2 regions of the Variovorax sp. H27-G14 genome follow, and region 1 is predicted to be linked to the other one. Evidence: riboswitches for the same ligand, from Rfam matches in the RefSeq annotation. Region 1 holds a riboswitch; the other holds the start of a gene.
The links. Region 1 has a riboswitch for S-adenosylhomocysteine ahead of ahcY (adenosylhomocysteinase). Riboswitches for the same ligand answer to the same signal wherever they lie in the genome.
Positions count from the first base shown of each region.

Region 2: linked by a shared signal. The riboswitch ahead of metH (methionine synthase) and the one ahead of ahcY (adenosylhomocysteinase) in region 1 are both predicted to bind S-adenosylhomocysteine.

Region 1 covers NZ_JAYLVN010000016.1:23,917-30,105, reverse strand. Annotated here, with positions in the region: gene phaP (TIGR01841 family phasin) at 1-303, opposite strand, end outside; gene VLK31_RS27300 (hypothetical protein) at 444-1,073, opposite strand; S-adenosyl-L-homocysteine riboswitch at 1,197-1,265, shown strand; gene ahcY (adenosylhomocysteinase) at 1,341-2,780, shown strand; gene VLK31_RS27290 (TlyA family RNA methyltransferase) at 2,787-3,632, shown strand; gene metF (methylenetetrahydrofolate reductase [NAD(P)H]) at 3,643-4,467, shown strand; gene VLK31_RS27280 (septal ring lytic transglycosylase RlpA family protein) at 4,557-5,168, shown strand; gene VLK31_RS27275 (23S rRNA (adenine(2030)-N(6))-methyltransferase RlmJ) at 5,203-6,183, opposite strand.
Region 2 covers NZ_JAYLVN010000022.1:78,690-84,878, forward strand. Annotated here, with positions in the region: gene metH (methionine synthase) at 1-2,472, opposite strand, end outside; S-adenosyl-L-homocysteine riboswitch at 2,567-2,640, opposite strand; gene VLK31_RS31520 (esterase/lipase family protein) at 2,773-3,777, shown strand; gene VLK31_RS31525 (lipase secretion chaperone) at 3,788-4,720, shown strand; gene VLK31_RS31530 (PACE efflux transporter) at 4,733-5,170, opposite strand; gene VLK31_RS31535 (LysR family transcriptional regulator) at 5,271-6,189, shown strand, end outside; gene VLK31_RS31540 (homocysteine S-methyltransferase family protein) at 6,185-6,189, opposite strand, start outside.

The DNA of each region.
Region 1 (6,189 bases):
GCCCTTGGCGGCGCCCTGCCATTCGGTGATGGCGTGCTTGATCATCTCGGTCTGGCGTTGCACCACGGTCTGCAGGCCCTGGTAAGACTTCTCGTTGGCCTCCATCAGCGCCTGCAGGTCCTTGCGGCCGCTGTCCAGCAGCTTGCCGGCGCCGCCGGTCATGTTGAGGTTCTGCAGCCGGTCGGCCATGCCCTTCAGCGGATTGAGCATGTCCGCCGCGTTGGGCATGGCCTGCTTCGCGCCGGCGGTGCCGCCGCTGCTGGAGGGGGTCTTCGTGGCGGCGGCTTTCTTGGCAGTGGCCATGGTGCGGGATCTCCTGTGTCGGGGTGAACGGATGGATGGCAGGGACCGGCCGGACGGCCGAAGTCCCTCGCCACGATACGCCGCACGGGCGCGCGCGACATTGCCGCCCAGACAAAAATGCCTGCGGGATTTCCCTTGGATCACATGGGCGGCGCAAAGCCGTTGCGACCGGCCGTGACGCGCAGCGCCGTGGGCGTGCCGTTCTTGTCCTGCGCGCTGATCATCACCTTGGCGCCGGGCACCAGCAGCGCCTCGGTGCCGGGGCGGAAGGTGACCACGGGTGCGTCGGGCGGCACCACGATGGTCTTCTCGCCGCCCTTGTAGGTCAGGCGCAGCTGCTGGCCGCCGCGCACCGACTTCGGCGCCGCGGCCAGGTCGGCGACGGTGGCGTTGGTCATGGTGCTGTCGGGCAGCAGGTCCCAGGGGCGGTGGCCTTCGCCCGTGCCGCGCGCGGCCTCGGGGAACACCACCACCTCGATGGCTTTCTGCGTGCCGTCGGCCTGCGGCAGGGCGGCGGTGCCGATGTAGCTGCCGCGCTTGATGTCGGACAGCTTGATGCGGTAGACCTCCGACACCGGCATGTCGGCCGGGCGCGCCAGGCTGACGACTTCGCCGCCGCGGTCCTGCACCACGAGGGTCTTGGCGTCGACGCGCACGATGGTGCCGCGGATGCGCACGGGGTCGGAGCTTTGGGCCGCGGCAAGCAGCGGGGCGCCGGCGATGAACAGCGAGGCCGTGGCGAGCAACGCCGAAGAGAGTCGGATGGACATGAGACGGGAGCTTTCGTGAGGTTGGGGGAGCGACCCGTTTTACGCCCTGGCCGCCAAACGTGCTTTCCGTGATGTGGGATACCCCAGCGTTTGGCGCCACCTTTGGCCCCGTCTACAATCCGCCGTTCCGAGGAGCGTTGCAGCGCCGTCAGGCGTGAGGCTCGGACCACATCGCAACCACGCTCATCCGCTGTTCTCGCGGTGAGTCCTTTTTCCGTCAGACCCCCCGAACGCAGTGGCATCTTTCAAACCAGTTTTGGAGTTCTCATGAGCGCAGTTCTCAAGCCCGCCCCCGTTTTCACCGCCGACCAGGCCATTGCCGACCTGTCCCTTGCCGCCTGGGGCCGCAAGGAAATCCGCATCGCGGAAACCGAAATGCCCGGCCTGATGGCCATCCGCGAAGAGTTCTCCAAGGGCCAGGCGCTCAAGGGCGCGCGTATCACGGGCTCGATCCACATGACCATTCAAACGGCCGTGCTGATCGAAACGCTGCAGGCCCTGGGCGCCACCGTGCGCTGGGCGTCGTGCAACATCTTCTCCACGCAGGACCATGCCGCCGCCGCCATTGCCGAAAAGGGCACGCCGGTGTTCGCGGTGAAGGGCGAGACGCTGAAGGACTACTGGGACTACACCCACGCCATCTTCGAGTTCGGTCCCAAGGGCTCCAAGGGCGAAGGCCCCAACATGATCCTGGACGACGGCGGCGACGCCACGCTGCTCATGCACCTGGGCCAGCGCGCTGAAAAGGACCTGGGCGTGCTTGCCGACCCGACCAGCGAAGAAGAACGCATTCTGTACGCCGCCATCAAGGCCAAGCTGGCCGTCGACAGCACCTGGTACACCCGCAAGGCCGCCGAAATCATTGGCGTGACCGAAGAAACGACCACCGGCGTGCACCGCCTGAACGAGATGTCCGCCAAGGGCACGCTGCAGTTCCGCGCCATCAACGTGAACGACTCGGTCACCAAGAGCAAGTTCGACAACCTGTACGGCTGCCGCGAGTCGCTGGTGGACGGCATCAAGCGCGCCACCGACGTGATGATCGCCGGCAAGGTCGCTTGCGTGGCCGGCTACGGCGACGTGGGCAAGGGCTCGGCCCAGGCACTGCGCGCACTGAGCGCCCAGGTGTGGGTGACTGAAATCGACCCGATCAACGCCCTGCAGGCCGCCATGGAAGGCTACAAGGTCGTGACGATGGAATACGCCGCCGACAAGGCCGACATCTTCGTGACCACCACCGGCAACAAGGACGTCATCACGCACGACACCATGGTCAAGATGAAGGACCAGGCCATCGTGTGCAACATCGGCCACTTCGACAACGAGATCGACGTCGCGTCGATCGAGAAGTACGAGTGGGAAGAAATCAAGCCCCAGGTCGACCACATCACCTTCCCGGACGGCAAGAAGATCATCCTGCTGGCCAAGGGCCGCCTGGTGAACCTGGGCTGCGGCACGGGCCACCCGAGCTTCGTGATGTCGTCGTCGTTCGCCAACCAGACCATCGCCCAGATCGAGCTGTTCACCAAGCCCGACGCCTACCAGGCCGGCAAGGTCTACGTGCTGCCCAAGCACCTGGACGAAAAGGTCGCGCGCCTGCACCTGAAGAAGGTTGGCGCCATGCTCACCGAGCTGACCGACTCCCAGGCCGCCTACATCGGCGTGAGCAAGAACGGCCCTTACAAGCCGGACACGTACCGGTATTGAGAGCGCATGCGCGCTGATCAATTGTTGGTGGAACGCGGCCTGGCCGCGTCACGTTCGCAGGCCGTGCGGCTCATTGCCGGCGGCATGCGCTGGCGCGATGCGGGCACGAGCGATGCCTGGCGCTCGGTCGTCAAGAACAAGGACGAGGTGCCCGACGCCGCGGAGCTCGAACTCGACGACGACGCCGAGGCACGCTATGTGTCGCGCGGCGGTCTGAAGCTCGAAGGCGCGCTGACGGTGAGCGGCGTCGACCCGGCCGGCAAGCTGTGCCTGGACGTGGGCCAGTCGACCGGCGGCTTCACCGACTGTCTGCTGCAGCGCGGCGCCGTCAAGGTGGTGGGCGTCGATGTCGGCCACGGGCAGCTGCATGCGCGGCTGCGCGAGGACGAACGCGTGGTCGCCATCGAAGGCGTGAATGCGCGGGCGCTGACGGCCGCCGACCTGGTTGAAGAGCCCGATGAGTCCGACGGGTCTGAAGACGGCGGCGACATCGCACCGTCGGAAGACACCGGGGAGGCTTCCGCCCCGCGCTTCGACCTGATCGTGGGCGACCTGTCGTTCATTTCGCTCACGCTGGTGCTGCCGGCGGTGGTCGCTTTCCTGGCCGGCGACGGCCAGTTGCTGATGCTGGTCAAGCCGCAGTTCGAACTGCAGCCGGGCCAGGTCGGCAAGCACGGCATCGTGCGCGACGAGTCCATGTATGCGGTGGTCGAAAAGCGCCTGCATGACGCCTGCGCGGCGCTCGATCTGAAGGTGCTGCGCTGGTTCGACAGCCCGATTGCAGGTGGCGACGGCAACCGCGAGTTTTTCATTCATGCCGTTCGTGCCGACCGGGCGAACGACGCTTCCTGAGGAGACGCAGGTGCGCCTTCCGTTGAGTTTCGAATTCTTCCCGACCAAGACGCCTGAAGGCGCGGTCAAGCTGCGCGCCGTGCGCCAGCAGCTGTATGTGCGCAAGCCGCAGTTCTGCTCGGTCACCTACGGCGCGGGCGGCTCCACGCACCACGGCACCTTCGGCGCGGTGACGGAAATTCTGTCGGAGGGCGTGGACGCGGCCAGCCACTTCTCGTGCATCGGCGCCACCCGCGCCACGGTGCGCGAGCAGCTGGCGGAGCTCAAGGCCATCGGCGTGAAGCGCCTGGTGGCGTTGCGCGGCGACCTGCCCAGCGGCTACGGCATTGGCGGCGAGTTTCAGTATGCGAGCGACCTGGTCGCCTTCATCCGCGAAGAGACCGGGCATTACTTTCACATCGAGGTGGCCTGCTACCCCGAGATCCATCCGCAGGCCCGCTCGCCCGAAGCCGACCTGCAGGCCTTTGCCGCCAAGGTGAAGGCCGGCGCCGATTCGGCGATCACGCAGTACTTCTTCACCCCCGAGGCGTACTTTCGCTTCGTGGACGATGCGCGCAAGCTCGGCATCGACACGCCGATCGTGCCAGGCATCATGCCCATCACGAGCTCGACGCAGCTGATGCGCTTCTCGGACGCCTGCGGTGCCGAGATTCCGCGCTGGGTGCGCCTGCGGCTGCAGGGCTTCGGTGACGACACGGCGTCGATCAAGGCCTTTGGCCTGGACGTGGTGACGGAGCTGTGCGCGCGGCTGCGCGACGGCGGTGCCCCGGCGCTGCACTTCTACACGATGAACCAGTCGGCGGCCACGCTGGCTGTGCTGGAGCGCCTGGATTGAGAGGGCGCACGGCCGCCGCGGCGCATTCGTTGCGCGGGGCGTTGCGCCTCGTCGTCATTGCCGCGGGCTGCGCGCTCGCAGGCTGTGCCATGCCACCGGCCACGGATGTCGAAGGCGGCAAGCTGCAACCGCTGCCGAGCGCCATTGCGGTGCCGCCCGGCGCAGCGCCCCGCTCGAACGTGCCGTCGGTGCGCTATGACCTGGCCGTGTCGGGCGCGGCCGAACTCACGCCGGACGACGGCGTGCCCGGCGACGACGGGCCGCGCGACATCTTCGAGCGCGGCGGCGCGTCGTGGTACGGCATTCAGTTTCATCAGCGCAAGACCGCCAGCGGCGAGCGCTTCGACATGACCGCCATGACGGCGGCCCACAAGACACTGCCCTTCAACACCCGCGTGTGCGTGCGCAGCCTGGTCAACGGCAGCGAGGTGCTGGTGCGCGTGAACGACCGCGGCCCCTATGCGCTGGGCCGGGTCATCGACCTGAGCCGCGCCGCGGCCGACCGCATCGGCCTGATCGGCCTGGGCATCAAGCAGGTGGCGCTGACCGTGGTCGACCACGACGGCATGCGTTGCGGCGGCTTGCCGGTGGAGGCGAGCGACGCACAGGCGCCGCAGGCTGCCGCAGAGCCGGCCCAGCGCGCCAGGGTGCAGGTGCCCGCGCGGCGCAAGGTGATCGTGCCGCAGCGCCGCCGCAACTAGAGGCGGCGCTAGGCGGCGCTGTTCCCGGGCCGGGCTAGCCGCCCGACTCGAGCGAAAAGGTGGCGTTGCGGTCCTGCCCCAGGCGCTCCGCCAGCTGCGGCAGTGCCGCGGCCAGCAGCGGCTTGAGCGTGTAGGGCGGATTGATCAGGAACATGCCGCTGGCCGGCAGACCCGGGCGCTGTGTTTCGCCCGATGCGGCGTCCTTCGTGATCTTGCTCGACTTGACCGTCAGCGTGGCGTGCAGCCACGACTTGCCGGACTTGGTCGCCATCGTCTTGAGGCGGCGCGGCAGGTCGTGCGCCTCGGGGCGCGGAATGATCGGGTACCACACCGCATAAGTGCCCGTGGCAAAGCGCTTGAGCGCCTCGGCCGCAAAGTCGAGCACGCGGCCGTAGTCGGTCTTCATCTCGTAGCTCGGGTCCATCAGCACCAGCGCGCGGCGCGAAGGCGGCGGCAGGAACTTGGTGGCGCTGCCGAAACCGTCTTCATTCAGCACGGAAATTTGCCGCCCGGCCTCGAGCTGGGCGATGTTGGCGCTCAGCGTGCGGCCGTCGGTGGGGTGCAGCTCGAACAGCTTGAGCTTGTCGTGGTCGCGCAGCAGGTGCTGCACGATGAACGGCGAGCCGGGGTAGACGCGGGCGCCGCCGTTGGGGTTGAAGTCGTGAATCACTTCCAGGTAGCGCGCGATGGCATCGGCGAGCGGCGCCTCGGCTTCGGGGGCGGCTTTTTTGCTGGCGGACTTTGCAGCGGGGGCGGGCGCGGCAGAGGTGGTGGGGGCGGTGGGGGCGGCGGGCGCCTTCTTGCTTGCGAGAAGGCGAAGGATGCCTTCGGCCGCTTCGCCGCTGGTGCCCGCGTAGTCGCCGTCAAGGCGGTACAGGCCGGCGCCGGCGTGGGTGTCGACGACGGTCAGGGCGGCGTCTTTTTCAAGCATGTGCTCGAGGGTGGCAATCAGCACCGTGTGCTTGAGCACGTCGGCGTGGTTGCCGGCATGGAAGGCGTGGCGGTAACTGAACATGAGGAA
Region 2 (6,189 bases), on a different contig from region 1:
CGCGGGGTAGCCTGGCGCGGGGCGAATGCCGCGGTACTTCTCGGCAATCATGTCCTCGTTGCTCAGCCCCTCGTTGGCCGCGTAGCCCCACAGGTCGGTGCGCACGCGGTGGTGCATCGCCTCGGCGAAGGCCTCGGCCAGCCGGTCGGCCAGGGCCTTGAGCATGATGGCCGAGTAGTCGTCCAGGTCGTCGATGAAGTACTTCTCTTTTTTCTCGACGCCCAGGCCGGCCGTGACGGCGAACATGCCCACGTAGTCCTTCAGGCCGCTGTTTTTGGGCGCGACAAAGTCCGACAGGCAGCGGCTCGGGCGCATCACGCCGTCGATCATCTGCTTCTCGGTCTGCTGGCGCATGCCGTACCAGGTGAGCGCCACTTCGCTGCGGCTTTCGTCGGTGTACAGCTCGATGTCGTCGTCGTTCACCGTGTTGGCCGGCCAGAAGCCGACCACGCCGCTGGCGCTGAGCCAACGCCCTTCAATGAGGCGCTTCAACATGCGCTGGCCGTCGGCGTACACGCGCACAGCCTCGGTGCCGACGACTTCGTCCTTCAGGATGGCCGGGAACGGGCCCGCCAGGTCCCAGGTCTGGAAGAACGGGCCCCAGTCGATGTACCTGGCCAGCTCGGTCAGGTCGAAGTTCTTGAACAGGCGCCGGCCGATGAACTTGGGCACCGGCGGCAGGTGGTTCGCAAAGTCGACCGGGGTCTTGTTGGCGCGCGCCTTGGCCAGCGGCCACATCGGCACCTGCTTCTTGTTGGCGTGCTGGTGGCGCACCTTGTCGTAGTCGGCGTTGATGTCGGCGATGTACGCGGCGGCCTGGTCGGAGAGCAGGCTCTGCGCCACGCTCACGCTGCGCGAGGCGTCGGGCACGTAGACCACCGGGCCTTCGTAGTGCGGCGCAATCTTCACGGCCGTGTGCACGCGGCTGGTGGTGGCGCCGCCGATCATGAGCGGAATCTTCTTGATGCGGAAATGGTCGTCGCGCTGCATCTCGCCGGCCACGTACTGCATTTCTTCCAGGCTGGGCGTGATCAGGCCGCTCAGGCCCACGATGTCGGCGCCCTCCACCTTGGCACGCGCCAGAATTTCGTGGCACGGCACCATCACGCCCATGTTCACCACTTCGAAGTTGTTGCACTGGAGCACGACGGTGACGATGTTCTTGCCGATGTCGTGCACGTCGCCCTTCACGGTGGCGATGATGATCTTGCCCTTGGTGCGCACGTCGCGCCCCGCGGCCTCGTCGCGCAGCTTTTCTTCCTCGATGTAGGGCAACAGGTGGGCCACGGCCGACTTCATGACGCGGGCCGACTTGACCACCTGCGGCAGAAACATCTTGCCGGCGCCGAACAGGTCGCCCACGATGTTCATGCCGTCCATGAGCGGGCCTTCGATCACGTGCAGCGGCCGCCCGCCCTTGGCCAGAATCTGCTGGTAGGCCTCTTCGGTGTCTCCCACGATGAAGTCGGTGATGCCGTGCACCATGGCGTGCGACAGCCGCTGGTTGACGTGCACCGGGTTCTCCGGCGTGCCGCGCCACTCGAGGCGTTTGCTCTCGTCCTTGGCGCCGCTCTTCGCGGTTTCTGCCACTTCCACCAGGCGCTCGCCCGCGTCGGGGCGGCGGTTGAGCACCACGTCTTCCACACGCTCGCGCAAGGTCGGCTCCAGGTCGTCGTACACGCCCACCATGCCGGCGTTGACGATGCCCATGTCCATGCCCGCCTGAATCGCGTGGTACAGAAACACGGTGTGAATGGCCTCGCGCATCGGGTCGTTGCCGCGAAAGCTGAAGCTCACGTTGCTCACGCCGCCCGACACCTTGGCGCCCGGCAGGTTCGCCTTGATCCAGCGCACCGCGTTGATGAAGTCGACCGCGTAGTTGTCGTGCTCCTCGATGCCGGTGGCAATGGCGAAGATGTTGGGGTCGAAGATGATGTCTTCGGGCGGAAAGCCCACCTCGTCGACCAGGATGCGGTAGGCCCGCTCGCAGATTTCCACCTTGCGCGCATAGGTGTCGGCCTGACCCTTCTCGTCGAAGGCCATCACCACGGCGGCGGCGCCATAGCGGCGCACCAGCTTGGCCTCGTGCTTGAACTTGTCCACGCCCTCCTTCATGGAGATGGAGTTGACGATGCCCTTGCCCTGAATGCAGCGCAGGCCGGCCTCGATGACCTCCCACTTCGAGCTGTCGACCATCACCGGCACGCGTGCGATGTCGGGCTCGCTGGCAATGAGGTTCAGAAAGCGGACCATGGCGGCCTTGCTGTCCAGCATGGCCTCGTCCATGTTGATGTCGATCACCTGCGCGCCGTTTTCCACCTGCTGGCGCGCCACGGCCAGGGCCTCTTCGAACTGGCCGTTCAGGATCATCCGCGCGAAGGCCTTGGAGCCGGTGACGTTGGTGCGCTCGCCGATGTTGACGAACAGCGTGTCCGCGCCGATGGCGACCGGTTCGAGACCGGAGAGCTTCATGGGCGGCGGAACGGCCGACGCAGCGGACGAGAAAGATGAATCTGAAGTGTCGGGAGCGGGAATCTGGGACATGGCCTCACCTGCGGAAGAGTCGAACAGGCGAGCGTCGTTGTCGCCCCAAGCCTGACAGTTGGCCTGAAAGGCCAACCGCTGCAACGCTCCTTGGGAATTTGCCTATTTTATGGCGATTCGAAACCGAACAAGGGGAAACCCCGGCTTGCACCGCGCCACCAATCCACAGAATCCACCCCGCGTTCCGAACGAACGTTCGTTTTTTTCAACGTGAAGGGAGAGAGACAAATGACCACCCGAAATGCACCGCTGCGCACTGCAGCCACCACCCTGCGCGCCGTGGCGCTGTGCTGCGGCCTCGCCGCCGCCGCGGCAACCGCAGCCCCGGCCCATGCGGCCTCCGAGGAGGCCAGAACCAAGTACCCCGTGGTGCTGGTTCATGGCCTGCTCGGCTTCGACAACGTGCTGGGCATCGACTACTTCTACAGGATTCCCGGCACGCTGGCCGAAGCGGGCGCCAAGGTCTACGTGGCCAAGGTCTCCGCCGCCAACACGTCGGAAATCCGCGGGGAACAACTGCTGAAAGAACTGCGAACGCTGCGGGCGTTGTCGAAGAACCCCTCGCAAAAGTACAACCTCATCGGCCACTCGCAAGGCTCGCCCACGGCGCGCTATGTCGCTGCCGTGCAACCCGATCTGGTCGCTTCGGTCACGTCGGTGAGCGGGCTGAACGGCGGCTCGGGCGTGGCGGATCTATTGGCCAGCCCAAGCATGAACTTACTCCTCCACGTGGTGGTTTTGCCGCTGATCAATAACTGGACAGGAAAGACCAACTTCCTTAGCGGCAGCAACGCGAACCTGCGGCCCGACGAACCACTGGGCGCGCTGGCCTCGCTGACCACGGCGAGTGGCGCGGCGTTCAACGCCAAGTACCCGCAGGGGCGGCCCGCACCCGGCGCTTCGTGTGACGTGAAGAGCGGCCCGGCCGTGGTCAACGGCGTGCGCTACTACTCGTGGTCCGGCGCGTCGACCGGCTACAGCCTGCTGGACCCGACCGACTTTCTACTGGCCGCCATCGGCAATATGGTCTTCGGCGGCCAGCCCAACGACGGCATGCTCGCGACCTGCAGCACGCGGCTTGGCACGCATCTGGGCGACTACCGCCACAACCACCTGGACACAATCAACCATGTACTTGGCAACACCCAGCACGGCCTGTTCTCGTACCGCGAGAAGGCGGTACCCGAGATATTCAAGGAGCACGCCGTGCGCCTGAAGAACGCCGGGCTCTGAGGACCGTTTGATGCACATCCGCTGGATCCTCGGGGGCGCAGGCTGCGCTGCATTGGTCGCCCTCGGCATCTGGCTGGTGGCGGGTCGCGACACGGTCGATGCCACGCAAGCGCCAGGGGCCGGCCACGAGACCGAGGCGGCAGCGAAGGCGTTGCCGGGCCCCGAGCGCCCTGCGCCGCAGGCGCCGGCCGCGGTGGACGCGCTGCTGAGCAGCGACCTGGTCGCGGTGTTCGAGAAGGTCCTGTTCGAAGCACAGGCGCCCGACAAGGCCACGCTGATGGCCCGGGCGCCCGCCCTGCTCGCCAAGCACCTGCGCGAAGACTGGCGCGTGCGCGCGCTGGGCCTGCTGGAACGTTACGTCGACATGCAGGAAGCCCTGCGCGCCCAGCAGCCGCCCGCCGCCGACGACCCGGGCTACCTGCGCCGAGCACTGAAGGTGCGCGAGGCCCTGCTGCGGCAGTACTTCAGGCCCGAGGAGGTCGAGGGCCTGTTCGGCGAGCAGATGCGGCACGACAACTTCATGGCCGACAAGCTGGAGGCGCTTGCCAACCCCGCCCTCACACCGGAGCAACGCGCCGCCGCACTCGAACAGAGCGAGCAAGCGTGGCTGTCGCAGGCGCAGCGCGAAGCGCGCAAGGAGGCGGTGGCCCACGGCGACGCCATGCGCCAGACCGATGCGCTGGACGTGAGCGGCGCCAGCCCGCAGGAGCGCTTTGCCGCGCGCAGCGAGACCTACGGTCACGAGGTGGCACGCAACCTTGCGGCGCTCGACCAGCAAAACCAGGAATGGAATACCCGCCTCGACTACTACGCCCGGGCCTCCGAAACCGAACAGGCCCAGCTGCGCGAGACGCTCTTCAGCGAGTCGGAACGGCTGCGCCTGAGCGCAGCCCTGGCGCTGCGCGCCGCCAATGCCCGCCAGCAGGCGGGCGGCAAGGAATAAGTAAGCGCAGGCTTATGCGGGCTGTGCGTCGCCCATGGCGGAGGCCGGCAGGCCGAACACGCGGTCGAAGGCCCAGTTGAAGACGAAGGTGTAGACCAGGAAGAACACCACCAGGCCCAGGTCCATCACCAGTGCCTGCCAGAGCGACACGCCCAGCCCCCAGGCGAACATGGGCACCAGAAAGGCGATCAGCCCACCCTCGAAGCCGATGGCGTGGGCGATGCGCCGGCGCACGCTGCGCCCGCGCACGGCCTGGCGCGACTCCCAGCGCTCGAACAGCGCGTTGAAGATCAGGTTCCAGATCACCGCGATGACCGACGCGCCCACCGCCAGCACGCCCGAATGGCCGAGGCCCGCGTCCGTCATCAGTGCCAGCCCCGCGCTGGCGGCGACGATGGCAATGCCTTCATAAAGGCTGATGTAAACGATGCGACGTTGAATGCCCTGCATGACTTTTCTCTTGGTTCGTGACTGCGATAACTGGACTTTATGTGTCGTTCGCTGATATAAAAAGTTAACTTGTTTCAGTTTTATTGATAGGTCTGGCGCCATGGCTTTCTCCAGCGACACCGTCGAGGTCTTTCTGGCCGTGATCGACCACGGCTCGTTTTCGGCTGCGGCGCGAGCGCTGCGCAAGGTGCCGTCGGCCGTGAGCATGGCCATTGCCAACCTGGAGGCCGAGCTCGACCTGCCGCTGTTCGACCGCAGCGGCCGCGAGCCCCAGCCCACGCCCGCCGCCCGCTCGCTGGAGCCGCAGGCGCGGCTGCTGGCGGCGCAGTTGCGGCAGCTGCAGGTGCAGGCGCTGGCACTGACCCAGGGGCTGGAAGACCGGCTCACGCTGGCCATTGCGCCCGAGCTGCTGGCGGCGCCGTGGAGCGGCCCGCTGGCCGAGCTGGCGCGTGAGCATCCGCTGCTGCAGGTCGAGGTGCTGGCCGCGCCGCAGGCCGATGCGCTGGCGCTGCTGCACAGCGGCCGCGCCCAGCTGGCGCTGGTGTTCGAGCGCCCGAGCCTGGACGGCCGCGAGGGTTTTCAGGAGGTCGGCAGCGACCTGATGGTGGCCGTCATCGCGCCTGACCACCCCGTGCTTGCCGCCAACGGCGGCCGGTTGCGCGAGGACCACCTGACCAACACCCGCCAGATCGTGGTGGCCGGGCGCGACCTGGCCACCAGCGACCCGCGCTTCGTGTTCGCGCGGCACGTCTGGCGCACCGACAACGCGCTGGCCGCGCTGAGCCTGATCACCGCCGGGCTGGGCTGGGGCTGGCTGCAGCGCAACTTCACCAAGCCGCACGTGGCGGCGGGCGTGCTGATAGAAATTCCGTTCGAAAACCTCAGCAACGGACTCGACCTGTGGGTCGATGTGGTGTGGTCGCGCGAGCGGCCGCTGGGGCTGGGCGCGCAGCGCTTCGTGCAGTTGATCGCGCGGGACCGGCAGGCGGCCGCGGGGGTCGTGAAGCCGCCGGCTCAGG